3 regions of the Rummeliibacillus sp. G93 genome follow, and region 3 is predicted to be linked to each of the others. Evidence: a T-box and tRNA genes for the amino acid it is inferred to sense, from the RefSeq annotation. Region 3 holds a T-box; the other regions hold tRNA genes.
What was found. The T-box of region 3 lies ahead of thrS (threonine--tRNA ligase). A T-box ahead of a tRNA ligase gene usually reads a tRNA of that ligase, here a tRNA-Thr.

Region 1 (4,574 bases), 590 kb from region 3:
GTATTCATTGTGAAACCCCTCCTACAAATTACTTAGTTGCTTTCTTAAAGCTTCACGTCCGCGATGTATACGTGTTTTAACCGTTCCAAGCGGTATATTCAAAATTTCACTAATCTCTTGCAACGGCAGTTCTTCGATATATTTTAAGATAATCACTGTCCGATATTTTTCGGATAAACAGCTGATTTCGTATTGAATGCGCTCCTGCAATTCCATTCCTTCTACTTCTTCTTCCGGCAATCGATCCGGTGAAGAAATCTGAGAATACATATCAAGCCCGTCAGTACCTGCTACCTCTGCATCTAAATAATAGTCAGGTTTCTTTTTTCTTATACGGTCTATACATAAGTTTGTAGCAATCCGGAAAAGCCAGGTTGAGAATTTCCGATTGAGATCAAACGTATGTAAATTAGTATAGGCCCGTATAAAAGCTTCTTGCGCAATATCTTCTGCTTCATGCTGATTATTAAGCATACGATAACATATTTGGTAGACCTTCTGTTGATAGAGGCTTACAATTTCGGAATACGCATGCTGGTCACCTTTCAGCACTTGCTTTATTCTTTTGTTCGTGATCGAGTCCATGTGAATTCCCCTCCGCCATGCGGCTACATACTATACGTATCGCAGTATTGTTTGGTTTCATTTTTTCATCATTAAATTTTATCAGCTAACGTGTTTCCATCATAAAACTTATAGGACATGTGATGATTAGATAATAAACCTACAGTCCAAAAACTCTTGAAATTAGCAAATAGTTTCATAGGGTCTCTTATCATTCCACCTAGATAAAAAAAATGATGTTTAGTAATCTTCTTTGATTGTTACATCACTTTATTATAACAAGAATCAGGAAGGAAATATCCAACATTTTTAATTTATGTTTTCCATTTTGTAAATTAAAATAAAAAAAAAATGGGCAGTCGCCCATTTTTATACTAGCTTTTCACCAAATAAAGAACCCATTAATGCTACCGCTACTTCAGCTGTTTGATTCTTTTCATCTAAAATAGGGTTTACTTCAACAAATTCTGCAGACGTAATAAGATTTGATTCATGCAACATTTCCATTGCTAAATGGCTTTCTCGATATGTAATACCGCCTGGAACTGGAGTCCCTACACCTGGTGTATAGATTGGATCAATACCGTCTAAATCAAGTGATAAATGAACACCATCTACATTTCTGTCCTTTAAGTAGTTGATTGCATCTTGCATAATATATGTCATGCCTAAACGATCAATTTCATGCATTGAATACACTTTAATGCCTTTTTCCCGGATAAGTTCTTTTTCGCCTTCATCCACTGAGCGTGCCCCAATGATAATGATGTTTTCTGGTTTCACTTTAGGTGCATAGTTTCTAATGTTTACTAAACTATCATGTCCCAAACCCATGCTTATAGCAAGTGGCATACCATGAATGTTACCTGATGGTGATGTATCGCTTGTATTCATATCTGCATGCGCATCATACCAAATAACACCTAAATTGCTATAGTGATCTGAGAGACCTGCTAAAGTACCAATGGCAATGCTGTGATCTCCGCCCAATACTAATGGGAAGTGTTCTTCTTTAACCATTTCATTCACTTTATTAGCTAGCTCTGTATTTGCTTTCAATACAGCTGATAAATTGCGTAGTTTTGTGTTTGGCTCTTCTTTTGCAGGTTCAATGACGATATTCCCCAAATCCTCTACCGTATGTCCAATCGTTTCTAAACGTTCATGCACGCCTGCGTAACGGATGGCGCTCGGCCCCATGTCTACACCCCTGCGTTGTTGACCTAAGTCCATTGGTACCCCAATCATTGTGATGTTTAATGATGTATTCATTATTAAATACCCCCTTTGTATTCTGCTAATATTGTAACCGCTTTTATAGGGATGGCTCAACGTCACATTTTTTTGTATGTTTATTCAAAAAGAAAACTGGAATACTAGAATCTATACTTATTTAGAAACAACAAAAAACCTTCTTCTAATAAAAGAAGAAGGTTTTATATAAGAAATGAGTCATGTAGGATTCGAACCTACGACCCTCTGATTAAAAGTCAGATGCTCTACCAACTGAGCTAATGACTCAAAATGGCTGGGGTACCTGGATTCGAACCAGGGCATGACGGAATCAAAATCCGTTGCCTTACCGCTTGGCTATACCCCAATAGATGGTGGAGGGGGGCAGATTCGAACTGCCGAACCCGAAGGAGCGGATTTACAGTCCGCCGCGTTTAGCCACTTCGCTACCCCTCCGACAAATGGTGGAGGATGACGGGATCGAACCGCCGACCCTCTGCTTGTAAGGCAGATGCTCTCCCAGCTGAGCTAATCCTCCACAATATTAGTTATATAAGATGGTGACCCCTACGGGATTCGAACCCGTGTTACCGCCGTGAAAGGGCGGTGTCTTAACCGCTTGACCAAGGGGCCATCCGCTTTATGTATATCTCTTTAACAAGACAAGAATTATTTTACCATACTAATTTATAAAAAGCAACAGTTTTAACCTAAAAAGTTTAACCTTTATAAATAAGCTTCCAACCGGGCTTGAACCGGTGACCTCTTCCTTACCATGGAAGCACTCTACCTACTGAGCTATGGAAGCATATATTAGATTATAACAACGCATTAATCCTAATGGCAAAGACATTTTTAATTGTAAATTGGATACAATCTTTTGTCAACAATATAATGAAAAACTATTTGATTACTTTAACTAAATAAATTATTTTTATATAGGATGAAGTCTATTACCTTCATTTAAACAATAAGTGATGATTAGAAAACTATCTCAAGGCTATTTATACGGCAACAAGCCTTCACATTTTATGTAATAAAAAAGACACTACTGATTGAATCAGCAGTGTCTTAATATGCCTAGCAACGTCCTACTCTCACAGGGGGAAGCCCCCAACTACCATCGGCGCTAAAGAGCTTAACTTCCGTGTTCGGCATGGGAACGGGTGTGACCTCTTTGCCATCATTACTAGACTTACGGCTTCCAATACACATCGCACTACTGCTCGTGTCTTGAAATCCTTCTTATTGAAAGAAAGTTGTTCTTTCAAAACTGGATAAACGTGAATTGAAGGTTCTTAAGAAATTTGGTTAAGTCCTCGATCGATTAGTATTCGTCAGCTCCATGTGTCGCCACACTTCCACCTCGAACCTATCTACCTCATCGTCTTTGAGGGATCTTACTTACTTGCGTAATGGGAAATCTCATCTTGAGGGGGGCTTCATGCTTAGATGCTTTCAGCACTTATCCCGTCCACACATAGCTACCCAGCGATGCTCTTGGCAGAACAACTGGTACACCAGCGGTGTGTCCATCCCGGTCCTCTCGTACTAAGGACAGCTCCTCTCAAATTTCCTACGCCCACGACGGATAGGGACCGAACTGTCTCACGACGTTCTGAACCCAGCTCGCGTACCGCTTTAATGGGCGAACAGCCCAACCCTTGGGACCGACTACAGCCCCAGGATGCGATGAGCCGACATCGAGGTGCCAAACCTCCCCGTCGATGTGGACTCTTGGGGGAGATAAGCCTGTTATCCCCGGGGTAGCTTTTATCCGTTGAGCGATGGCCCTTCCATGCGGAACCACCGGATCACTAAGCCCGTCTTTCGACCCTGCTCGACTTGTAGGTCTCGCAGTCAAGCTCCCTTGTGCCTTTACACTCTACGAATGATTTCCAACCATTCTGAGGGAACCTTTGGGCGCCTCCGTTACTCTTTAGGAGGCGACCGCCCCAGTCAAACTGTCCGCCTGACACTGTCTCCTACCCCGATCAGGGGTACGGGTTAGAATTTCAATACAGCTGGGGTAGTATCCCAAGGACGCCTCCACCGAAGCTGGCGCTCCGGTTTCAATGGCTCCTACCTATCCTGTACAAGCTGTACCAAAATTCAATATCAGGCTACAGTAAAGCTCCACGGGGTCTTTCCGTCCTGTCGCGGGTAACCTGCATCTTCACAGGTACTATAATTTCACCGAGTCTCTCGTTGAGACAGTGCCCAGATCGTTACGCCTTTCGTGCGGGTCGGAACTTACCCGACAAGGAATTTCGCTACCTTAGGACCGTTATAGTTACGGCCGCCGTTTACTGGGGCTTCGGTTCTCACCTTCGCTTGCGCTAAGCAATCCCCTTAACCTTCCAGCACCGGGCAGGCGTCAGCCCCTATACGTCACCTTACGGTTTTGCAGAGACCTGTGTTTTTGCTAAACAGTCGCCTGGGCCTATTCACTGCGGCTCTCTCGGGCTTGCACCCTACTAGAGCACCCCTTCTCCCGAAGTTACGGGGTCATTTTGCCGAGTTCCTTAACGAGAGTTCTCTCGCTCACCTTAGGATTCTCTCCTCGACTACCTGTGTCGGTTTGCGGTACGGGCACCTCCTGCCTCGCTAGAGGCTTTTCTTGGCAGTGTGAAATCAGGAACTTCGCTCTAAAGAGCTCGCCATCACAGCTCAACGTTATAGAGAGCGGATTTGCCTACTCTCACGCCTTACTGCTTGGACGCACATAACCAACAGTGCGCTTACCCTATCCTACTGCGTCCCCCCATTACTCAAAT
Region 2 (4,574 bases), 300 kb from region 3:
CAGGTACTTAGATGTTTCAGTTCCCTGAGTCTGCCATCAAGACGCTATGAATTCACGTCAAGATTCTACCCCATTACGGATAGAGGGTTTCCCCATTCGGAAATCTCCGGATCAAAGCTTACTTACAGCTCCCCGAAGCATATCGGTGTTAGTGCCGTCCTTCATCGGCTTCTAGTGCCAAGGCATCCGCCATGCGCCCTTAATAACTTAACCGTTGGCTTATAAAAGCCTTTAAGTTATTAAGCCTAAAAAATTTAAAACTTAATAAATGTGTTACTTAAGAATTTCTTCAATGTCGTTTTATCCAGTTTTCAAAGAACAAGATTTTGAGAGTATGAACCCTCAAAACTGAACAGCAAGATGTTAATCCTACAGACGAAGTCTGTATTCCGTTAAATTCCTTAGAAAGGAGGTGATCCAGCCGCACCTTCCGATACGGCTACCTTGTTACGACTTCACCCCAATCATCTATCCCACCTTCGGCGGCTGGCCCCAAAAGGTTACCTCACCGACTTCGGGTGTTACAAACTCTCGTGGTGTGACGGGCGGTGTGTACAAGGCCCGGGAACGTATTCACCGCGGCATGCTGATCCGCGATTACTAGCGATTCCGGCTTCATGTAGGCGAGTTGCAGCCTACAATCCGAACTGAGAACGGTTTTATGAGATTAGCTTGCTCTCGCGAGTTTGCGACTCTTTGTACCGTCCATTGTAGCACGTGTGTAGCCCAGGTCATAAGGGGCATGATGATTTGACGTCATCCCCACCTTCCTCCGGTTTGTCACCGGCAGTCACCTTAGAGTGCCCAACTAAATGATGGCAACTAAGATCAAGGGTTGCGCTCGTTGCGGGACTTAACCCAACATCTCACGACACGAGCTGACGACAACCATGCACCACCTGTCACCAATGTCCCCGAAGGGAAAACTCTATCTCTAGAGCGGTCACTGGGATGTCAAGACCTGGTAAGGTTCTTCGCGTTGCTTCGAATTAAACCACATGCTCCACCGCTTGTGCGGGCCCCCGTCAATTCCTTTGAGTTTCAACCTTGCGGTCGTACTCCCCAGGCGGAGTGCTTAATGCGTTAGCTGCAGCACTAAGGGGCGGAAACCCCCTAACACTTAGCACTCATCGTTTACGGCGTGGACTACCAGGGTATCTAATCCTGTTTGCTCCCCACGCTTTCGCGCCTCAGTGTCAGTTACAGACCAGACAGTCGCCTTCGCCACTGGTGTTCCTCCAAATCTCTACGCATTTCACCGCTACACTTGGAATTCCACTATCCTCTTCTGCACTCAAGTTCCCCAGTTTCCAATGACCGCTCGCGGTTGAGCCGCGAGATTTCACATCAGACTTAAGAAACCACCTGCGCGCGCTTTACGCCCAATAAATCCGGACAACGCTTGCCACCTACGTATTACCGCGGCTGCTGGCACGTAGTTAGCCGTGGCTTTCTAATAAGGTACCGTCAAGGTACGTTCATTTCCTAACGTACTTGTTCTTCCCTTACAACAGAGTTTTACGATCCGAAAACCTTCATCACTCACGCGGCGTTGCTCCATCAGACTTTCGTCCATTGTGGAAGATTCCCTACTGCTGCCTCCCGTAGGAGTTTGGGCCGTGTCTCAGTCCCAATGTGGCCGATCACCCTCTCAGGTCGGCTATGCATCGTCGCCTTGGTAGGCCGTTACCCCACCAACTAGCTAATGCACCGCGGGCCCATCCTGCAGTGGCGCGAAAGCGCCTTTCAACATTTCACCATGAAGTAAAATGGATTATCCGGTATTAGCTCCGGTTTCCCGAAGTTATCCCAGTCTGCAGGGCAGGTTGCCCACGTGTTACTCACCCGTCCGCCGCTAAATCAGAGGAGCAAGCTCCTCGTCATTCGCTCGACTTGCATGTATTAGGCACGCCGCCAGCGTTCGTCCTGAGCCAGGATCAAACTCTCCATAAAAGTGTTTGATTGCTCAAAATTTCACTAGCGCATCATCTTTACGATGATGTCTTTAAAACTAACAGTTGTTAGTAAGTTTAAATGATTAACATCTTGCTTGTTCAGTTTTCAAGGTTCATGTTGGTGGAGCCTAGCGGGATCGAACCGCTGACCTCCTGCGTGCAAGGCAGGCGCTCTCCCAGCTGAGCTAAGGCCCCAATGTATATATAGTATAAATGGTCGGGAAGACAGGATTCGAACCTGCGACCCCTTGGTCCCAAACCAAGTGCTCTACCAAGCTGAGCTACTTCCCGAAATGGTGCGCCCAGCAGAAGTCGAATCCACAACCTTCTGATCCGTAGTCAGACGCTCTATCCAATTGAGCTATGGGCGCATTTATAGTAAATAATATGTTGTTGTATAAGAATGGTGCCGAGGACCGGAATCGAACCGGTACGGTAGTCACCTACCGCAGGATTTTAAGTCCTGTGCGTCTGCCAGTTCCGCCACCCCGGCATATTTGGAGCGGAAGACGGGGTTCGAACCCGCGACCCCCACCTTGGCAAGGTGATGTTCTACCACTGAACTACTTCCGCATATGCTGTGTTAATCTGGCAATATTTAATTTAAAATGGTGCGGGTGAAGGGAGTCGAACCCCCACGCCTTGCGGCGCTAGATCCTAAGTCTAGTGCGTCTGCCAATTCCGCCACACCCGCGTGATTAAAATGGTGAGTCATGTAGGATTCGAACCTACGACCCTCTGATTAAAAGTCAGATGCTCTACCAACTGAGCTAATGACTCATTTTAAGTGGTGCCGGCGAAAGGAGTCGAACCCTCGACCTACTGATTACAAGTCAGTTGCTCTACCAACTGAGCTACACCGGCGAATAAATATGGTGGAGGATGACGGGATCGAACCGCCGACCCTCTGCTTGTAAGGCAGATGCTCTCCCAGCTGAGCTAATCCTCCATATTACAGCCTAGCAACGTCCTACTCTCACAGGGGGAAGCCCCCAACTACCATCGGCGCTAAAGAGCTTAACTTCCGTGTTCGGCATGGGAACGGGTGTGACCTCTTTGCCATCATTACTAGACCTATTATTTATTTAAGGACAAGAATTATTATACCATGTTTTCTAGAAAAGTCAACAACTTTTTTAAAAAACTATTTCTTGTTCTTTCAAAACTGGATAAACGTGAATTGAAGGTTCTTAAGAAATTTGGTTAAGTCCTCGATCGATTAGTATTCGTCAGCTCCATGTGTCGCCACACTTCCACCTCGAACCTATCTACCTCATCGTCTTTGAGGGATCTTACTTACTTGCGTAATGGGAAATCTCATCTTGAGGGGGGCTTCATGCTTAGATGCTTTCAGCACTTATCCCGTCCACACATAGCTACCCAGCGATGCTCTTGGCAGAACAACTGGTACACCAGCGGTGTGTCCATCCCGGTCCTCTCGTACTAAGGACAGCTCCTCTCAAATTTCCTACGCCCACGACGGATAGGGACCGAACTGTCTCACGACGTTCTGAACCCAGCTCGCGTACCGCTTTAATGGGCGAACAGCCCAACCCTTGGGACCGACTACAGCCCCAGGATGCGATGAGCCGACATCGAGGTGCCAAACCTCCCCGTCGATGTGGACTCTTGGGGGAGATAAGCCTGTTATCCCCGGGGTAGCTTTTATCCGTTGAGCGATGGCCCTTCCATGCGGAACCACCGGATCACTAAGCCCGTCTTTCGACCCTGCTCGACTTGTAGGTCTCGCAGTCAAGCTCCCTTGTGCCTTTACACTCTACGAATGATTTCCAACCATTCTGAGGGAACCTTTGGGCGCCTCCGTTACTCTTTAGGAGGCGACCGCCCCAGTCAAACTGTCCGCCTGACACTGTCTCCTACCCCGATCAGGGGTACGGGTTAGAATTTCAATACAGCTGGGGTAGTATCCCAAGGACGCCTCCACCGAAGCTGGCGCTCCGGTTTCAATGGCTCCTACCTATCCTGTACAAGCTGTACCAAAATTCAATATCAGGCTACAGTAAAGCTCCACGGGGTCTTTCCGTCCTGTCGCGGGTAACCTGCATCTTCACAGGTACTATAATTTCACCGAGTCTCTCGTTGAGACAGTGCCCAGATCGTTACGCCTTTCGTGCGGGTCGGAACTTACCCGACAAGGAATTTCGCTACCTTAGGACCGTTATAGTTACGGCCGCCGTTTACTGGGGCTTCGGTTCTCACCTTCGCTTGCGCTAAGCAATCCCCTTAACCTTCCAGCACCGGGCAGGCGTCAGCCCCTATACGTCACCTTACGGTTTTGCAGAGACCTGTGTTTTTGCTAAACAGTCGCCTGGGCCTATTCACTGCGGCTCTCTCGGGCTTGCACCCTACTAGAGCACCCCTTCTCCCGAAGTTACGGGGTCATTTTGCCGAGTTCCTTAACGAGAGTTCTCTCGCTCACCTTAGGATTCTCTCCTCGACTACCTGTGTCGGTTTGCGGTACGGGCACCTCCTGCCTCGCTAGAGGCTTTTCTTGGCAGTGTGAAATCAGGAACTTCGCTCTAAAGAGCTCGCCATCACAGCTCAACGTTATAGAGAGCGGATTTGCCTACTCTCACGCCTTACTGCTTGGACGCACAT
Region 3 (4,574 bases):
AGCAAAAACCTATCGCCTGTTTCCTTTGTATAGAACGGTGTAATTTCTGTGATGTCTTTTTTATCAATCTTTTTAGTTTCTATTAAGTAGCTTTCTACATCATTTTTAATAACATATTTTTTATATTCCATGTAACCATATATTGAACCACCAATAACGACACAGCTAATAATAAAAATTAAAAAATACTTTAATTTTTTATTCATCTACCCACCTCGATACCATTTATTGTATATGTATTTACATCTATTATAGTAGGTTTATGTCTCTCATGCTATTTGCTTTCAGAAATTCGTTTTGATCATATTTCCTTTTTTTCATTTTGTTCAGTCGCAGTTAAAAGTGATTATCATTTTGAAATTTATCAATATGGAAAGTTAGCTATGATATAATTAAAAGGTCTGAAAATAATTTAAAAAAGAGCAGATATTAAAGGAGGCGTTCATTATGAAAAACAATAGAACTGGTAAGAACTCAAAGGGGATAACGCCTAATTTGCAACGGTAACTTAGCGTTTCCCCTCAATTTGAAAGGGGAATGTTATGCGTACAAGTAGTGTAGAAATTAACGAATTAAATGAAGAGAACTGGTATGAGTGTTGTGCGCTTGAAATATCAGAGAGCCAAACAAAGTATATTGAGTCGAATGCTATTTCAATTGCCCAATCTAAGTTTGAAATATCATTAAAGCCTTTCGCGATTTATTATGAAGAAAAAGTAGTCGGTTTTCTTATGTATAATACGGTGAGAGAAGAGCTTGATGGATATTGGGTATACCGTATAATGATCGATAAAAATTATCAGGGTAGAGGCATAGGAAAAGCTGCAACACAGTTAATGATTTTAGAAATGAGCAAGCTGCCAAATGCCAAAAAAATTATTGTGGGTTACAATCCAGAGAACAAAGAAGCCCATCATCTATATGCAAGCTTAGGGTTTATTGATTATGGAGATCGCTTTGGAAAAGAAATGGCTGTCATTAAAAATATAAATAAGTAAATTAAAAAGGGGAGGACCAATATAAGGTTTTAAATGCTGCGTTCATTTATTTGCTTTACAATATTCTCTTTAAAATCCTTAAATGGTATACTGATTGATTGTTTTTCTCCGTGCTTCCGAACATTTACTGCGTTTTCTTTTAACTCTTCATCACCAAGCACAATAATATAAGGAATCTTTTGCATCTGTGCTCTTCTTATTTTATATCCTAATTTTTCTTCGTCATCGTCAATTTTAACTCGTACCCCTAATTGTCTCAGCTGAGATTGGACTTTGAAGCAATAATCTAGGTGAACCTGAGAGACGGGAACAATTTGTACCTGTGTAGGAGCGAGCCAAACAGGGAAGGCTCCTGCAAAATGTTCAATTAAAATGCCTAAGAAACGATCGATGGAACCGAATACTGCGCGATGAATGACCACCGGACGAGCTTTTTCATTTTGTTTGTCTATATATGTTAAATCAAACTTCTCTGGTAGCTGGAAGTCGAGCTGCACTGTAGCACATTGATGGCTGCGTTGAATGGCATCTTTTATATGAATATCAATTTTGGGGCCATAAAAGGCACCATCGCCCTCATTGATTTTGTAAGGATACCCCAAGTTATTTAGTACGTTTTCTAAAGCTGTTTCAGCCCGATTCCAAAGTTCCTCGCTGCCCATTGAATCCTCTGGGCGTGTCGATAATTCAATTTCATATTCAAATCCGAATACTTTATACACATGGTCGATGATTTTTAACGCAAGAGTAATTTCATCTTCAATCTGTTCTGGTGTAACGAAAATATGAGCATCATCCTGGCAAAATGATCTAACACGTAATAAACCATTTAAGGCACCGCTGAATTCATGTCGATGAACTTGCCCGAATTCCGCCATGCGAATAGGCAAATCACGATAGGAATGTCGTTCATTTTTAAAGATGAGCATATGTCCGGGACAGTTCATCGGTTTTAAGGCAAAGTTTTGTTCATCAACCTGTGTAAAGTACATATTTTCTTTGTAGTGATCCCAGTGACCAGATTGCTCCCACAATCTCTGATTCATCATGAGTGGAGTCCGCACCTCTTTATAATCATACTTAGCCTGTAAATTTCGTAAAAAGGACTCGAGCTCATTCCGTATAATCTGGCCATTTGCCAGATAGAAAGGCATGCCGGGTGCTTCCTCTGAGAACATGAATAACTCAAGTTCTTTTCCAAGTTTACGGTGATTTCGCTTTTCCGCTTCCTCTAGAAAGACGAAATAGTCACGTAGCTCATCCTTTGTTGCAAAAGCGACACCATAGATGCGTTGAAGCATTTTATTATTACTATCGCCTCGCCAATATGCCCCAGACACTTTTGTTAATTTAAAATGCTGGATCTTACCTGTAGAAGGTATATGAGGACCCCGGCATAAATCATAAAAGTCACCCTGTTCATAAACAGTAACTGTTTCATCCTGTGGAATGTCTTCTAACAACTCAAGTTTTAATGGATCATGCGCAAATAACTGTTTTGCTTTCTCGCGTGAAACTTCCTTTCGTTTTATCTCCACGTTTTCATTAATGATTTGTTTCATAACCTTTTCTATTTGAGGTAAATCACTTGGAGTGATAGGGGAATCTAGCTCCACATCATAAAAAAAACCATCTTCAATGACAGGGCCAACTCCAAAATGAATAGAAGGATATATACGTTTTAATGCGTGTGCCAATAAGTGGGCTGTTGAATGGAGAACCACTGCTATTCCTTCTTTTGAAGCTGCATCATATAAGGAAATCTGTGCATCTTCTGTAATCTGGCATCCTACATCTGTAGGTATCCCATTTACATAACCGACAATTGTCTTTTTAGAAAGACTTGGGCTAATGGAGTGGGCAATATCAGTTAGTGTTACGCCTCGCTCATATTGCTGTTGTTTGCCATCTGGAAATTGAATTTGTATAAATTGATCATTCATCATGTTAAACACTCCTTTTTTATAATAAAAAAACACACGCATCCCTAAACAAGGGACGAGTGTGTTGTTAACCCGTGGTTCCACCCAACTTTCCATACGCTAAAGAATAGCCTATGGCTCTGGTGCTGTAACGTAGCATAGACGGTATTGGATACTACATTCCCCAATACAGCTCAAAGGTGGTAAATTATTTTCCTAAGCTAGGAAGATTTCAGCAAAACTTCCCTCTCTGTAAACCGTAAAAATAATTCATGTCCTCATCATCGCTTTTAATTTTTATTTCAATCAATGGAATCCTGTTAAATACAAAAAAACGCACGCATCCCTAATAAAGGGACGAGTACGTTTTAACCCGTGGTTCCACCCAACTTCCCATAAGTTAGATACAACTTATGGCTTTGGTGCTGTAACGTAGCATAGACGGTATCGGATACTAGATTCCCCGATACAGCTCAAAGGTGGTAAATTACTCTCCTGCGTTAGGAAGATTTCAGCAAGACTTCCCTCTCTGTAAACCGTAAAAGCAATTCATGTCCTTATCAGCGCTTCTTCATCAAGAATTAAATTATTATATATATTATGATAATTATTACTATTTAGCAACACCTATTTTAATTATGAACAATTTATTGACTTAACTTCCTCGCCAATCCAATCATTTTACATCCCATTAAACTTCCGCTAGCATTATGACGTATAAATATCACATTTACACAGATAGATGAAAAAAGGGAAGGATGAGTAACATGAGACTCTCTATTCTAGATCAAGCGCCGATACCAAAAGGGGCTAAACCGGCACAGGCTTTAAAAAACAGCGAAACATTGGCGATTCTTGGTGAAGAGCTAGGCTATCACCGTATGTGGATGGCGGAGCATCATAACGGGCAATCGCTTGCAAGCTCTGCGCCTGAAGTAACAGCGGCTCACTTGGCTGCTAAAACAAACCGTATTCGTATCGGCACAGGCGGCATCATGATGATGCATTACTCACCATTAAAAGTAGCGGAAGTGTTCAAAACATTAAGCGCACTGTCACCTGGCCGCATCGACTTTGGCGTTGGACGCGCACCAGGCGGGGATACTTATGCTATTTATGCGATGGCAAAAGGTAAACGACCTGAGATGACGGATCAATATAAAGAAATTGAAACAACACTTAAGTTGATGAACGATCAAAAACCAGGCATCTCTGTCTATGATTCAGTTGTGGCAACACCAGCGCGCGTGGAACTTCCTGAAGCATGGCTATTAGGCTCGACTGGTAATAGTGCCGTACGAGCAGGTCGCATGGGAATGGGTTACTCCTTTGCTCAATTCTTCAATGGTGGAATGACGAGAGAAATCTTCGACACATATCGCGCTAATTTCGAGCCTTCATACTTTATGGAAACACCAGAAATTCTGGTGACATATGCGACAACTGTAGCGGAAACAAAAGAAGAAGCAGAATTCTTAGCAATGCCGATTGATATTTCTAGACTACAGCTGATGCAAGGCAACTTAATACAAACCTTATCACCAGAAGAAGCAAAAGACTATCCATTAACTGAAATGGACAAAATGATGATTGAAGAAAATCGCAAATTGCATCTAGTCGGCACACCGAAGGAAGTAGGCGATATTATTCGTCG

Region 1: it has a tRNA-Thr gene. The T-box ahead of thrS (threonine--tRNA ligase) is inferred to sense a tRNA for this amino acid. The anticodon was not compared.
Region 2: it has a tRNA-Thr gene. The T-box ahead of thrS (threonine--tRNA ligase) is inferred to sense a tRNA for this amino acid. The anticodon was not compared.

Annotation. Positions count from the first base shown of each region.
Region 1 covers NZ_CP097314.1:3,046,196-3,050,769, forward strand. The annotation lists gene M2M59_RS15390 (zf-HC2 domain-containing protein) at 1-8, opposite strand, end outside; gene sigW (RNA polymerase sigma factor SigW) at 22-585, opposite strand; gene rocF (arginase) at 934-1,836, opposite strand; tRNA gene M2M59_RS15405 (tRNA-Lys) at 2,013-2,085, opposite strand; tRNA gene M2M59_RS15410 (tRNA-Gln) at 2,090-2,164, opposite strand; tRNA gene M2M59_RS15415 (tRNA-Tyr) at 2,170-2,253, opposite strand; tRNA gene M2M59_RS15420 (tRNA-Val) at 2,260-2,335, opposite strand; tRNA gene M2M59_RS15425 (tRNA-Glu) at 2,356-2,430, opposite strand; tRNA gene M2M59_RS15430 (tRNA-Thr) at 2,533-2,605, opposite strand; rRNA gene rrf (5S ribosomal RNA) at 2,876-2,991, opposite strand; rRNA gene M2M59_RS15440 (23S ribosomal RNA) at 3,105-4,574, opposite strand, start outside.
Region 2 covers NZ_CP097314.1:84,667-89,240, reverse strand. The annotation lists rRNA gene M2M59_RS00470 (23S ribosomal RNA) at 1-213, opposite strand, end outside; rRNA gene M2M59_RS00465 (16S ribosomal RNA) at 406-1,953, opposite strand; tRNA gene M2M59_RS00460 (tRNA-Ala) at 2,075-2,150, opposite strand; tRNA gene M2M59_RS00455 (tRNA-Pro) at 2,170-2,246, opposite strand; tRNA gene M2M59_RS00450 (tRNA-Arg) at 2,250-2,326, opposite strand; tRNA gene M2M59_RS00445 (tRNA-Leu) at 2,360-2,448, opposite strand; tRNA gene M2M59_RS00440 (tRNA-Gly) at 2,454-2,528, opposite strand; tRNA gene M2M59_RS00435 (tRNA-Leu) at 2,565-2,649, opposite strand; tRNA gene M2M59_RS00430 (tRNA-Lys) at 2,660-2,735, opposite strand; tRNA gene M2M59_RS00425 (tRNA-Thr) at 2,744-2,819, opposite strand; tRNA gene M2M59_RS00420 (tRNA-Val) at 2,829-2,904, opposite strand; rRNA gene rrf (5S ribosomal RNA) at 2,913-3,028, opposite strand; rRNA gene M2M59_RS00410 (23S ribosomal RNA) at 3,155-4,574, opposite strand, start outside.
Region 3 covers NZ_CP097314.1:388,191-392,764, forward strand. The annotation lists gene M2M59_RS01985 (hypothetical protein) at 1-206, opposite strand, end outside; gene M2M59_RS01990 (GNAT family N-acetyltransferase) at 543-998, shown strand; gene thrS (threonine--tRNA ligase) at 1,028-2,941, opposite strand; T-box leader at 2,990-3,214, opposite strand; T-box leader at 3,271-3,493, opposite strand; gene M2M59_RS02000 (LLM class flavin-dependent oxidoreductase) at 3,688-4,574, shown strand, end outside.